Regions from separate parts of the Streptomyces sp. Ag82_O1-12 genome, predicted to be linked through region 1. Evidence: riboswitches for the same ligand, from Rfam matches in the RefSeq annotation. Region 1 holds a riboswitch; each other region holds the start of a gene.
The links. Region 1 has a riboswitch for cobalamin ahead of QOL88_RS26305 (ribonucleoside-diphosphate reductase subunit alpha). Riboswitches for the same ligand answer to the same signal wherever they lie in the genome.

Region 1 (4,311 bases):
CTATGTCACGACGTCCGACTTCGTGCGCGGCCGCTTCGGCTCGAAGGGCCTGTCGCTGGCGGTGGCCGTGACCGGCATCCTGGCGACGATGCCGTACATCGCGCTCCAGCTGGTCGGCATCCAGGCCGTGCTGGACGTGATGGGCGTCGGCGGCGGTGAGAACACCAACTGGTTCATCAAGGACCTGCCGCTGCTGATCGCGTTCGGCGTGCTGGCGGCGTACACGTACTCCTCGGGTCTGCGGGCCCCCGCGCTCATCGCGTTCGTGAAGGACACGCTGATCTACATCGTCATCGCGGTGGCGATCATCTACATCCCGATCAAGCTGGGCGGCTTCGACGACATCTTCGCCAAGGCCACTGAGGCGTACAGCCAGACCAACCCGGCGACGGGCGCGCCGCGCGGTGCGCTGACACCGGCCGAGCCGGGCCAGTGGACGTACGCCACGCTGGCGTTGGGCTCCGCCCTGGCGCTGTTCATGTACCCGCACTCGATCACGGCGACGCTGTCCTCGAAGAGCCGTGAGGTGATCCGCCGCAACACCACGATCCTGCCGCTGTACTCGCTGATGCTGGGGCTGCTGGCGCTGCTCGGGTTCATGGCGATCGCGGCCGGCATCAAGGTGCAGAACGGGCAGCTTGCGATTCCGCAGCTGTTCGAGACGATGTTCCCGGACTGGTTCGCGGGCGTGGCGTTCGCGGCGATCGGCATCGGCGCGCTGGTGCCCGCGGCCATCATGTCCATCGCGGCCGCGAATCTCTTCACCCGCAACATCTACAAGGACTTCATCAAGCCGGACGCCACTCCGGCGCAGGAGACCAAGGTCTCCAAGCTGGTCTCCCTGCTGGTGAAGGTCGGCGCGCTGGCCTTCGTCCTCACCATGGACAAGACGGTCGCCATCAACTTCCAGCTCCTGGGCGGTATCTGGATCCTGCAGACCTTCCCGGCCCTGGTCGGCGGCCTGTTCACCCGCTGGTTCCACCGCTGGGCGCTGCTCGCGGGCTGGGCGGTCGGCATGATCTACGGCACCGTCGCCGCGTACGGCGTCGCCTCCCCGACGCAGAAGCACTTCGGCGGCTCCGCGAAGGAGATCCCGGGCATCGGCGAGATCGGCTACATCGGCCTCACTGCGTTCGTGCTGAACGTGGTGGTGACGGTGGTCCTGACCTTCGTCCTGAAGGCCCTGAAGGCCCCCGACGGCATCGACGAGACCAAGCCGGAGGACTACACGGCGGACGCGGGCGACCCCGGGGTCCAGGTGGAGCTTCCGCCTGCGACCGCCGGATCCGCGCACTGATTCCAGGGTTTCGACCCACAGCGAACACCCCGCAGCGGGCCGTCGTGACCAAGCGTCACGGCGGCCCGCTGTCACGTAGAGCTGACGCTCCGACACCACCGCGACACAACATCTGGGGGTGCCGACCGAGCCCGGCACAAGATGTATGCTCATGCTCGCTGTCGCCGCAGGGGAATCCGGTGTGAATCCGGAACTGTCCCGCAACGGTGTACCCATGCCCATATAGGCGCATGGGATTCAGTCCGAGGACCTGTCGACAGCGCACCCGGCCACCCGGCCGGTGTGCCCTGACGTCCGGGCCTCGTGGAATGGGCCGGTGGACGCGACGCCGCGTGCGCTCGTGTGCTGCCGCCTGCCCTCGACGAGGCCCCCGTGCCGAGCGAGGGAGAGCCCCACGTGACCATCGCGCCAGCCGAACCGGTCTCAGCCGCCGAGGAGGAGCACGACGCTCCCGGTACCGCGCTGCTGCGGATCCTGACCGAGCTGACCGCCGACCTCCCCGACGCCGACCCCGGCCGGGTCGCCGCCGCCGCGCTGCGCGGCCGGTCCGCCGCCGCGGACGAAGCGGAGTTGCGGGAGCTGGCGACGGAGGCCGCGGCCGGTCTGATCTCCGAGGACCCCGCCTACTCCCGGCTGGCCGCCCGGCTGCTGACCATCGGCATCCGCGAGGAGGCCGCCTCGCAGGGCGTCACGTCCTTCACCGAGTCCGTGGCGGTGGGCCACGGCGAGGGCCTCATCGCCGACCGCACCGCCGAGTTCGTCCGGCTGCACGCGGCCCGGCTCGACGCCCTGATCGACACCGGCGCCGACGACCGCTTCGGCTACTTCGGCCTGCGCACGCTGCACAGCCGCTACCTGCTCCGGCACCCGATCACCCGCAAGGTCGTCGAGACGCCCCAGCACTTCATGCTGCGGGTGGCGAGCGGCCTCGCCGAGGACGACACCACACGCGCGCTGGACGAGGTCGCGGCTCTCTACAGCCTCATGAGCCGCCTGGACTACCTCCCCTCCTCCCCCACCCTCTTCAACTCGGGCACCCGGCACCCGCAGATGTCGTCCTGCTACCTCCTCGACTCCCCCAAGGACGAGCTGGACTCCATCTACGACCGGTACCACCAGGTGGCCCGGCTGTCGAAGCACGCCGGGGGCATCGGAGTCGCCTACTCCCGCATCCGCGCCCGCGGTTCGCTGATCCGCGGCACCAACGGGCACTCCAACGGCATCGTCCCGTTCCTGAAGACCCTCGACGCCTCGGTCGCCGCGGTGAACCAGGGCGGCCGCCGCAAGGGCGCCGCCGCGGTCTATCTGGAGACCTGGCACTCCGACATCGAGGAGTTCCTGGAGCTGCGCGACAACACCGGCGAGGACGCCCGCCGCACGCACAACCTGAACCTGGCGCACTGGGTGCCGGACGAGTTCATGCGGCGCGTGAACGCCGACGCGCAGTGGTCGCTGTTCTCCCCTTCGGACGTGCCCGAGCTGGTCGACCTGTGGGGCGAGGAGTTCGACGCCGCGTACCGGGCGGCCGAGGCGAAGGGCCTGGCGAGGAAGACCCTGCCCGCCCGTGAGCTGTACGGCCGCATGATGCGCACCCTCGCGCAGACCGGCAACGGCTGGATGACCTTCAAGGACGCCGCCAACCGCACCGCCAACCAGACGGCCGAGCCGGGCCACGTCGTCCACTCCTCCAACCTCTGCACGGAGATCCTGGAGGTCACCAGCGACGGGGAGACGGCGGTCTGCAACCTGGGCTCGGTCAACCTGAGTTCCTTTGTCGACACCTCGACCGGCGACCTGGACTGGGAGCGGCTGGACGAGACCGTCCGCACGGCCGTGACCTTCCTCGACCGGGTCGTCGACATCAACTTCTACCCGACCGAGCAGGCGGGCCGCTCCAACGCCCGCTGGCGCCCGGTCGGCCTCGGCGCGATGGGCCTCCAGGACGTCTTCTTCAAGCTGCGCCTGCCCTTCGACTCGCCCGAGGCCAAGGCGCTGTCCACCCGCATCGCCGAGCGGATCATGCTGGCCGCGTACGAGGCCTCCGCCGACCTGGCCGAGCGCCCCCAAGCACCTGCGACAAGCTCCGGTGCAGGGGGGACCCCCATCGGCCCGCTGCCGGCCTGGGAGAAGACCCGTACGGCCCGGGGCGTGCTGCACCCCGACCACTACGACGTGGAGGTGACCTGGCCCGAACGCTGGGCGGCTCTGCGGGAGCGCATCGCCACGACCGGCATGCGCAACTCCCTGCTCCTCGCGATCGCCCCCACGGCCACCATCGCATCGATCGCGGGCGTGTACGAGTGCATCGAGCCGCAGGTGTCCAACCTGTTCAAGCGCGAGACGCTCTCGGGCGAGTTCCTCCAGGTCAACTCCTACCTGGTGGACGAGCTGAAGCGGCTCGGCGTGTGGGACGCCCGCAGCCGGGAGGCCCTGCGCGAGGCCAGCGGCTCGGTGCAGGACTTCGCCTGGATCCCCGAGGACGTGCGCGCCCTCTACCGCACGGCGTGGGAGATCCCGCAGCGCGGTCTGATCGACATGGCGGCGGCCAGGACCCCGTTCCTGGACCAGTCCCAGTCCCTGAACCTGTTCCTGGAGACGCCGACCATCGGCAAGCTCTCCTCGATGTACGCCTACGCCTGGAAGTCCGGGCTGAAGACGACGTACTACCTGCGCTCGCGCCCGGCGACCCGCATCGCCCGCGCCGCCCAGGCCACCGTCCCCGCGCAGGCCACCCCGGACCCCGAAGCGGTCGCCTGCTCCCTGGAAAACCCCGAGTCCTGCGAGGCCTGCCAGTAATGAGCACCCAGAACCTTCTCGACCCCGGCTTCGAGCTCACCCTGCGCCCCATGCGCTACCCGGACTTCTACGAGCGCTACCGGGACGCCATCAAGAACACCTGGACCGTGGAGGAGGTCGACCTCCACTCGGACGTCACCGACCTCGCCAAGCTGTCACCGGCGGAGCAGCACCTGATCGGCCGGCTGGTCGCCTTCTTCGCCACGGGCGACTCGATC
Region 2 (4,311 bases), 4.5 Mb from region 1:
CAGGCAGCCACTGGGCGGCCTTCCAGTCGAGCCGGGGCGCGTCGGGCAGACCCTTGCGCGTGGCGTACCAGGCGTAGCCGCCGAGCAGGACGTAACCGAGGACGATGGCCACGCCCAGCCGCCACAGGGTGTCCCAGGTGGACCAGTAGATGATGAGGTTGGCCACCACGAACGACAGCGGCGAGAGGACCTTCCCGCCGGGCAGGCGGTAGGGGCGCTCCCGGTGCGGCAGCCGGTCCGCGAAGACGCCGTAGGCCAGCGGGGCACCCGCGTACATCAGCACGCTCGCCGAGGTGATGAAGCTGACCAGCTGCTGCCAGCTCGGGAACGGCAGGAAGCAGACCACGCCGGTCACGAAGGACACGATCAGCCCGAACCACGGGACGCCGCGCGCGTCGGTGCGGACGAAGAGCTTCGGCGCGTAGCCGTTGCGGGCCAGTCCGTAGGAGACGCGGGACGTGGCCGTCGTGTAGATCAGGCCGGTGCCGCCCGGGGAGACCACCGCGTCCAGGTACAGCACCGCGCTCAGCCAGCCGAGGCCCACCAGGGTTGCGAGCCCCGCCCACGGGCCGCTGATGCCGGGGTAGTCGAGCCTGGTCCAGCCGTGCGCGAAGGCGCCCAGTGGCAGGGCGGCGATGAAGACGACCTGGAGCAGGACGTAGATGGCCGCCCCGATGGCGACCGAGCCGATCGTCGCGCGCGGCAGGTCCCGCCGCGGGTCGCGGCTCTCGCCCGCCAGCTGGATCGCCTGCTCGAAGCCCAGCAGGGCGAAGATGATGCCGCTGGAACTGACGGCGCTCAGCACGCCGTGGGCGCCGAACGGGGCGAAGCCGTGCTCGGTGAAGTTGCCCGGGTGGAAGTTGCCGGCCGCGATGATGAAGATCGCGGCCAGCGGCACGGCCACCTTCCACCAGGTGGCGGCGCTGTTGGTGTGCGCCAGGATCCGCACGCCGAGGAAGTTGACGACGACGAACACGGCCATCAGGACGACGGCGACGACGAAACCGCTCGTCGTGAGCGTCCCGTCCGTCGCGTGCTGGAAACCCTGCGCCCAGTGCCAGTGCCCGGCGTAGCCGATCATGGCCTCGACCTCGATCGGTGCCACGGTCGCCGCCTGGAGCCATGCGAACCAGCCGAAGGACATGCCGGCCAGTCCGCCGAACGCGTAGTGCGGATACCGGGCGGTGCCGCCCGCGACCGGGAACATGCCGCCCAGTTCCGCGTGCACCAGGGCCAGCAGCACGATCGCCACCGCGCCGATGAGCCAGGACAGGATCGCCGCGGGGCCGGCCGCCACGACGGCCTTCTCGGCGCCGTACAGCCAGCCCGAGCCGATGATGGAACCGACCGACGCCCACATGAGCCCGATCAGCCCGACCTCCCGGCGCAGACCGTCTCTTTCCATGGATTCAGGGGCCTCTCATAGATGAACTCGCGGAGTTCAGCGAGCAGGAGGCCTCAGGTTAGGAATCGGTCATCCGACCGAAGAAGACGAGTTGTGCAGCCTTGACCGGGCGCGGGTATTTCCTGGCGAACGCTTCAGGGTTTCTGTACGCCGTGATGAGACAGCCGTGGGATCTCGATCGCCGGGCAGCGGTCCATCACCATCTCCAGGCCCGCATCGCGAACCCGGCCGTACGCCGCCTCGTCGACGACGTCGAGCTGGAACCAGACGCCCTTCGCGCCCTTGGCGACCGCCTCGTCCGCGACGGCCCCGGCGAGGTCGCTGTTCACGAACACGTCGACGACGTCCACGTCGAAGGGGATGTCCGCCAGACTCGCGTACCCCTTCTCCCCGTGCACCGTCTCCGCCTTCGGGTGCACCGGCACGACGCGCTTGCCGAAGCGCTGGAGCACGGCGGCGACGCCGTACGCCGCGCGCCGCTGGTTCGACGACAGGCCCACCACGGCCCAGGTGTCGCCGAGCTCGGTGAGGATCCTGCGGACCGTTGCCTCGTCGCCGTACACCGGCGGCCTCCTCGGAAGTCGTGGACGAACTGCTCCTGGTGAAACGGCGCCGGGTGCGCGGTGATTCCCCGGGCGGCCTCCGTGATAGCTTGCCGAGGCCAGTCGAACCCATGTACGTGGGTCAGGGAATCCGGTGCGAATCCGGAACTGACGCGCAGCGGTGAGGGGGACGGGCGGGGCCTCGGCCACTGGACTCCCTCGCGGACGTCCGGGAAGGCGCCCCGATCCGGGTGAACCCGAGTCCGAAGACCTGCTGGCGGCCCCCGCGGCCGCGTGCGGCGGGGGAGCACCGTACGACCGGGCTCCGCGAATGGGCCCTCGACGCCTGAGGACTGGTTCCCGTGCCCCTCGCCCGACCCGCCCGTGCCGCCGCGCTGCTCGCCGCCGGCTCCCTGCTCCTGACCGGCTGCGGCGACACCGCGTCCACCGACGCCAAGGCCGCCGTCACCCTCACCAACTGCGGGCACGAGGTCCGCGTCGCCGCCCCGCCGCGGCACGCGGTGTCCCTCAACCAGGGCACCACCGAGATCCTGCTCTCCCTGGGCCTGGCCGACCGCCTCGCGGGCACGGCCACCTGGACCGACCCCGTGATGAAGGGGCTGGAGAAGGCCGACGCGACGGTGCCGCGCCTCGCCGACAACACCCCGTCCTTCGAACGCGTCCTGGACACCGAGCCCGACTTCGTCGCCGCCTCCTTCGTCTCCACCCTCGGCAAGGGCGGCGTCGCCACCCGCGAGCAGTTCGAGAAGCTCGGCGTCCCCACCTACGTCTCCCCGTCCGACTGCGCCGGCAAGGACAACTCGGGCGGCGGCGACGGCGCCCGCGCCAAGGCCCTGGGCATCGACACCGTCTACGGCGAAGTCCGGGACCTCGCGACCGTGTTCGGGGTGAAGGAGCGCGGCGACGCCCTCGTGGGCTCCCTCCGGCAGCGCATGAAGAAGGCCACGGCCGGCATCGACGCCTCCGACGTCACGCTCCTCTACTGGTTCGCGAACTCCGAGTCGCCCTACCTGGCCGGCTGTTGCGGGGCGCCCGGCATCATCACCCGGGCCCTCGGCGCGAAGAACGTCTTCGACGACACGCACCAGGAGTGGCCGCAGGTCAACTGGGAGACCGTCGCCGACCGGGACCCCGACGTCCTCGTCATCGGCGACCTGACCCGCAAGTCCCAGACCGCCGAGTCCGCCGCGAAGAAGATCGCCTTCCTGGAGTCCAACCCCGTCACCAGGAACATGGACGCCGTCCGGCACAAGCGGTACGTGCTGCTCAGCGGACAGGCCATGAACCCGACCATCCGCACCGTCGAGGGTGTGGAGCAGGTGGCCGCCGGGCTGCGCCGGTTCGGACTGGTGAAGTGACCGCCCGGGGGCTGCCCGCCGCCGGGACCGGGCCCCGGCGCCGGGCGGGACTCGCGCTGGGCGCGGCCGGGACCGTCGCGCTCGTCGCCTCCCTCGCCGTGGCCATCACCATCGGTCCCGCCGACATCCGCGTCGGCGACGTGTGGTCCGTCGTGGCCGCCCATCTCGGCCTCGGCAGTTCGGAGCTGACGCCGATCCGGGACGGGATCGTCTGGCAGCTGCGGCTGCCGCGCACCCTGCTCGCGGCCGTGTGCGGGGCCGGACTCGCCGTGTGCGGTGCGGTGATGCAGTCGCTGCTGCGCAACCCGCTGGCCGACCCCTTCGTGCTCGGGGTGTCCTCGGGCGCCTCCACCGGAGCGGTCCTCGTGGTCGTGCTGGGCGTGGGCGGCGGCGCCCTGTCGGTGTCCGGGGGTGCGTTCCTCGGCGCCCTGCTGTCGTTCGGGCTGGTGCTGCTGCTCAGCCACACCCTCGGCGGCACCACCGACCGGGTCGTCCTCGCGGGCGTCGCCGCCATGCAGCTCTTCTCCGCCCTCACCTCCTTCGTCGTGATGACCTCCGCCGACGCCGAGACGACCCGGGGCGTGCTGTTCTGGCTCCTCGGCTCGCTCGGCGGCGCCGGCTGGACCGACGTGTGGCTGTGCCTGGCCGTACTGGCCGTGGCCCTGGTCGTCTGCCTGTCCTACGCCCGTACCCTCGACGCCTTCGCCTTCGGGCAGGACGCGGCGGCCGCGCTGGGGGTGCCCCTCGCCCGGACCCGCCTGGTGCTGCTGTGCGTCACGGCCCTGCTCACGGCCGCGCTGGTCAGCTCGGCCGGGGCGATCGGCTTCGTCGGCCTGGTCCTGCCGCACGCCGCCCGGGCCCTGACCGGACCCGGGCACGCGCGGCTGCTGCCGGTCACCGCCCTCGCGGGAGCGGTGTTCCTCGTGTGGGTGGACACCCTGGCCCGGACCGTCCTCGATCCGCAGGAGGTCCCGGTGGGGGTCGT
Region 3 (4,311 bases), 3.8 Mb from region 1:
CGCCGGACTCGATGAGCCGCCACAGCGCGTCGGTGTCCGCGTGCTGTTCGATCAGGTCGCCGAGCCGGTCGAGCTGCTCCTCGCGCAGCGCGGCGAACGAGGTGTCCGGCGCGGGCACGAAGCGGCGGCCCGCGGCGGCCGCCACCTCGCGCAGAAAGGCCCGCCGGAAGCCGTCCGACTCCAGTGAGCCGTGCCAGTGCGTGCCCCAGGTCTGGCCGACCCGGCAGCCGTCCAGGAAGGCGGTGCCTCCCTGGACGTCGGCGACCCCGTGGTGGATCTCGTATCCCTCGACGCGTTCCCCGAGGGCCTCGCCCTGCGGCCGGGTGAGGGTCTTCTCGCGGGCGAACCGCACCCGCACGGGCAGGATCCCGAGCCCGTCGACGTGCCCTCGCCGGCTCTCGACGTCGTCCTCGATGTGCTCGCCGAGGATCTGGAAGCCGCCGCAGATACCGAGGACGGGCCGCCCCTCGGCGGCCCGGCGGGCCAGGGCCTCGGCGAGCCCCCGCTCGCGCAGCCACTCCAGCGCCCGGACCGTCCCGCGGGTGCCGGGCACGATGACGAGGTCGGCGTCGGACAGCTCCTCCGGCCGGTCCACGAACCGCACCACGACGCCCGGTTCGGCGGCCAGCGCGTCCACGTCGGTGAAGTTGGACATGAGCGGCACGGCACAGACCGCGACGCGCAGCACGTCCTCGCCGACCGGCGGGGCGACGACGGACTCCCGGACGGCTCCCCGAAGGGAGACGCGCAGCCCGTCCTCCTCGTCGATCCCGAGCCCGTGCCGGAAGGGCAGCACGCCGTACGTCTTGCGCCCCGTGAGCCCGTACAGCATGTCCAGGCCCGGCTCCAGCAGGGAGACGTCCCCGCGGAACTTGTTGACGAGGAACCCGGCGACACAGGCCTGGTCCTCGGGCGACAGCAGCGCCACCGTCCCGAAGAACGAGGCGAACACACCGCCCCGGTCGATGTCGCCGACGACGAGCACGGGCAGCCCGGCGTTCCGGGCGATCCCCATGTTCACGATGTCCGTCCGCCGCAGATTGATCTCGGCGGGAGAACCGGCCCCCTCACAGATCACCGCGTCATACGTGCCCCGCAACTGCTCCAGGCAGTCCAGCACCGTCCCGAGCAACTGCTGCTGCCGGCCGCCGTGGTAGCCGCGCGCACTCAGCTCCCCGACCGGCTTGCCCAGCAGCACGACCTGACTGCTCTGCTCGCCACCGGGCTTGAGCAGCACCGGATTCATCAGCGCGGTCGGCTCGACGCGGCAGGCCTGCGCCTGCATGGCCTGCGCCCGCCCGATCTCGGCCCCCTCCGTCGTCACGAAGGAGTTCAGGGACATGTTCTGCGCCTTGAAGGGCGCGACCTTGACGCCTTGGCGCACCAGCCACCGGCAGATCCCGGCGGTCACGACGCTCTTGCCGGCGTCGGAGGTGGTTCCGGCGACGAGAAGCCCACCGCTCATGTCATTTCCCCCTCTTCGGCGACCGCGCACTCGCGAGCGACGGCGCACTCTTCAGCAACCGCGCACCGGCGCACACCCCGAGCGCGAGCCAGGTGACGCGCTTCGACAGCCGCACGGCCCGCTCGACGTCGTGCGTGCCGACGGCCCGCCCCTGCGTGTTCAGCACGGGCCGGTGCTCCACCCGCCCGCCGTACGAGAGCGTCCCGCCCAGCCGCACCCCGAGCGCCCCCGCGAACGAGGCCTCCACAGGACCGGCGTTGGGACTCGGATGCCGCGCCGCGTCGGCCCGCCACGCCCGTACGGCCCCCCGCGGATCCGGTCCGGCCAGCACGGCGAGTACGGCGGTCAGCCGCGCTCCCGGCCACCCCGCGAGGTCGTCCAGCCGCGCGGAGGCCCACCCGTACCGGCGGTACCGGGCCGACTTGTGCCCGACCATGGCGTCCAGGGTGTTGACGGCCCGGAACCCCAGCAGCCCCGGCACCCCGCCGACGGCCCCCCACACCAGCGCCCCCACCACGGCGTCGGAGGTGTTCTCGGCGACCGACTCGACCACGGCCCGGGCCATGCCGTCGGCGTCGAGGGCGTGCGGGTCCCGCCCGCACAGATGCGGCAGCCGGGCCCGGGCCGCCTCGACGTCCCCGGCCTCCAGGGCACGCCCGATGGTCCGCGCCTCCCGGGCCAGCGACGTACCCCCGACGACGGCCCAGGTGGCGGCGCCGGTCAGCGCGACGGAGGCGACGGCGGACGGCCGCACGGCACGCGCGGCGACGGACCCGAGGGCGACGGCCCCTCCGGCACACACGGCGGTGTGCAGCGCGCCCCACCCGCGGTGGTCCCGCCACAACACCCGTTCCACGGCACCCGCGGCCCGCCCGAACGCGGCGACCGGATGCCCCCGGCGAGGATCACCGAGCAGCAGGTCACCGATCAGGCCGGCGGCGGCGCCGTACGCGAAGACGCGATCGGCACCCATGGGCTCAGCCGGCCAGGAGGGCGGGCAGGGGTGGGGTGTTGAACCTCGATCGGCAGCCGCGCATGGCGATATGTGTCCTCACTCAGGGTGTCCACGCCCTGGTTCGACGAGACCGGCGGTGAGAGTTCCTGGCTCCCGGGGATTGCTACCCCGGTGACAGTGGCGGGACCGCGCCGGACTTTCACCGGCTTCCTCTCCTGCCGCCGTATTGGCCCCGGCAGTCCACCACGGCCGGGAACCGCCGTCAACTTGCCGTTGACCTGCGAGGGGAGAGTGTGGAGAACCCCACATCGCCCCCTTGTGTACACACGACGACCGGGCGGCACGGAACCGGAGTTCCGTGCCGCCCGGCGGACACGACGTGACGTCAGGCCCTCAGGCCACGATCAGATAGATCCCGTACCCCACGGCCGCCGCACACGCCGCGAAGCACGCGTACGCGCCGGTGACCGCGAGTCCCGCGGTCCCGCCCTGCGCCACCGCACGCTCGCGGCGCGACAGGCCCGTGACGCCGAGGGTGAACAGGCCGACGAGGGCCACGGTGACCACGAGGCTGACACCGAAGACGGAACCGAGGGCCGCCCAGTCGATCTTCATATCGGAGACTCTTCCTTGTAACCGGTGGCGGGGTCAGACCGTGGTGGTCGTGGTCGGCGTGCGCTCGGCGGTGGCCTGCGACGGGAACGCGGGGATCGGGTCCTCCGACGCCGTGGCCGAACCACTCGCGGGGGGCGGCGTCACCGCGGCCATCGCCGTGGTGACCACGCCGGCGGGCTCCGCGTCGTCGGTGTCGTTGACGTTGGTGTGGTCGACCACCTCGCGCCGCGACAACTTCCAGATCGCCGCGCTGGAGGCGATGAGGAAGACCGCCACCACGGCGGTGCCCCAGCTGCCGAAGCCGGTGACGTACTCGGCGAGCGCGCCCACCAGAGCCGCCGCCGGCAGCGTCAGGCCCCACGCGACGAACATCCGCGTCGCGGTGGACCAGCGGACCACGCCGCCCTTGCGGCCGAGCCCGGCGCCCATCACCGAGCCGGACACGGAGTGCGTCGTGGAGAGGGAGAAGCCGAGGTGCGAGGAGGCGAGGATGACCGTGGCCGCGGAGGTCTGGGCGGCGAAGCCCTGCTGCGGCTGGAGGTCGGTCAGGCCCTTGCCCATGGTGCGGATGATGCGCCAGCCCCCCAGGTACGTGCCGAGCGCGATGGCGAGACCCGCCGAGAGGATGACCCACATGGGCGGGTCGGAGTCGGGCGCGACGGCGCCGCCGGCGACCAGGGCGAGGGTGATGACACCCATCGTCTTCTGCGCGTCGTTGGTGCCGTGGGCCAGGGAGACCAGGCCCGCGGAGGCGATCTGGCCGGCCCGGTAGCCCTTCTTGGACGCGTTGCCGTCGGCCTTCCTGCCGAGGGAGTACGTCAGCCGCGTGGCGAGCAACGCCGCGATGCCCGCGACGATCGGAGCGGCGATCGCCGGGATGAGCACCTTGGTGACCAGCACGTCGCCGTGCACCGCGCCGACGCCCGCCGAGGCGATCGTGGCACCGATCAGACCGCCCATGAGGGCGTGGGAGGAGCTGGACGGCAGACCGACCAGCCAGGTCAGCAGGTTCCAGAGGATCGCGCCGACCAGGGCGGCGAAGATGACCTCGGGACGGATGCCGGCCTCGTCGACGAGGCCCTTGGAGATCGTGTTGGCGACTTCGACGGACAGGAAGGCGCCGACCAGGTTGAGGACCGCGGACATGGCCACCGCAACCTTGGGCTTCATGGCGCCCGTGGAAATGGTCGTGGCCATCGCATTCGCGGTGTCGTGGAAACCGTTCGTGAAATCGAACGCGAGAGCGGTTACTACCACAATCGCGAGGATCAGCGAG

Region 2: another riboswitch for cobalamin. It lies ahead of QOL88_RS05655 (ABC transporter substrate-binding protein); the one in region 1 lies ahead of QOL88_RS26305 (ribonucleoside-diphosphate reductase subunit alpha).
Region 3: another riboswitch for cobalamin. It lies ahead of QOL88_RS08585 (cobalamin biosynthesis protein); the one in region 1 lies ahead of QOL88_RS26305 (ribonucleoside-diphosphate reductase subunit alpha).

The regions. Positions count from the first base shown of each region.
Region 1 is NZ_FXUW01000001.1:5,696,706-5,701,016, reverse strand. Features, by position in the region: gene mctP (monocarboxylate uptake permease MctP) at 1-1,297, shown strand, start outside; cobalamin riboswitch at 1,443-1,569, shown strand; gene QOL88_RS26305 (ribonucleoside-diphosphate reductase subunit alpha) at 1,694-4,093, shown strand; gene QOL88_RS26300 (ribonucleotide-diphosphate reductase subunit beta) at 4,093-4,311, shown strand, end outside.
Region 2 is NZ_FXUW01000001.1:1,225,422-1,229,732, reverse strand. Features, by position in the region: gene QOL88_RS05665 (APC family permease) at 1-1,405, opposite strand, end outside; gene QOL88_RS05660 (CoA-binding protein) at 1,540-1,968, opposite strand; cobalamin riboswitch at 2,066-2,226, shown strand; gene QOL88_RS05655 (ABC transporter substrate-binding protein) at 2,310-3,326, shown strand; gene QOL88_RS05650 (FecCD family ABC transporter permease) at 3,323-4,311, shown strand, end outside.
Region 3 is NZ_FXUW01000001.1:1,855,111-1,859,421, reverse strand. Features, by position in the region: gene QOL88_RS08590 (cobyric acid synthase) at 1-1,465, opposite strand, end outside; gene QOL88_RS08585 (cobalamin biosynthesis protein) at 1,467-2,438, opposite strand; cobalamin riboswitch at 2,539-2,696, opposite strand; gene QOL88_RS08580 (hypothetical protein) at 2,814-3,035, opposite strand; gene QOL88_RS08575 (inorganic phosphate transporter) at 3,069-4,311, opposite strand, start outside.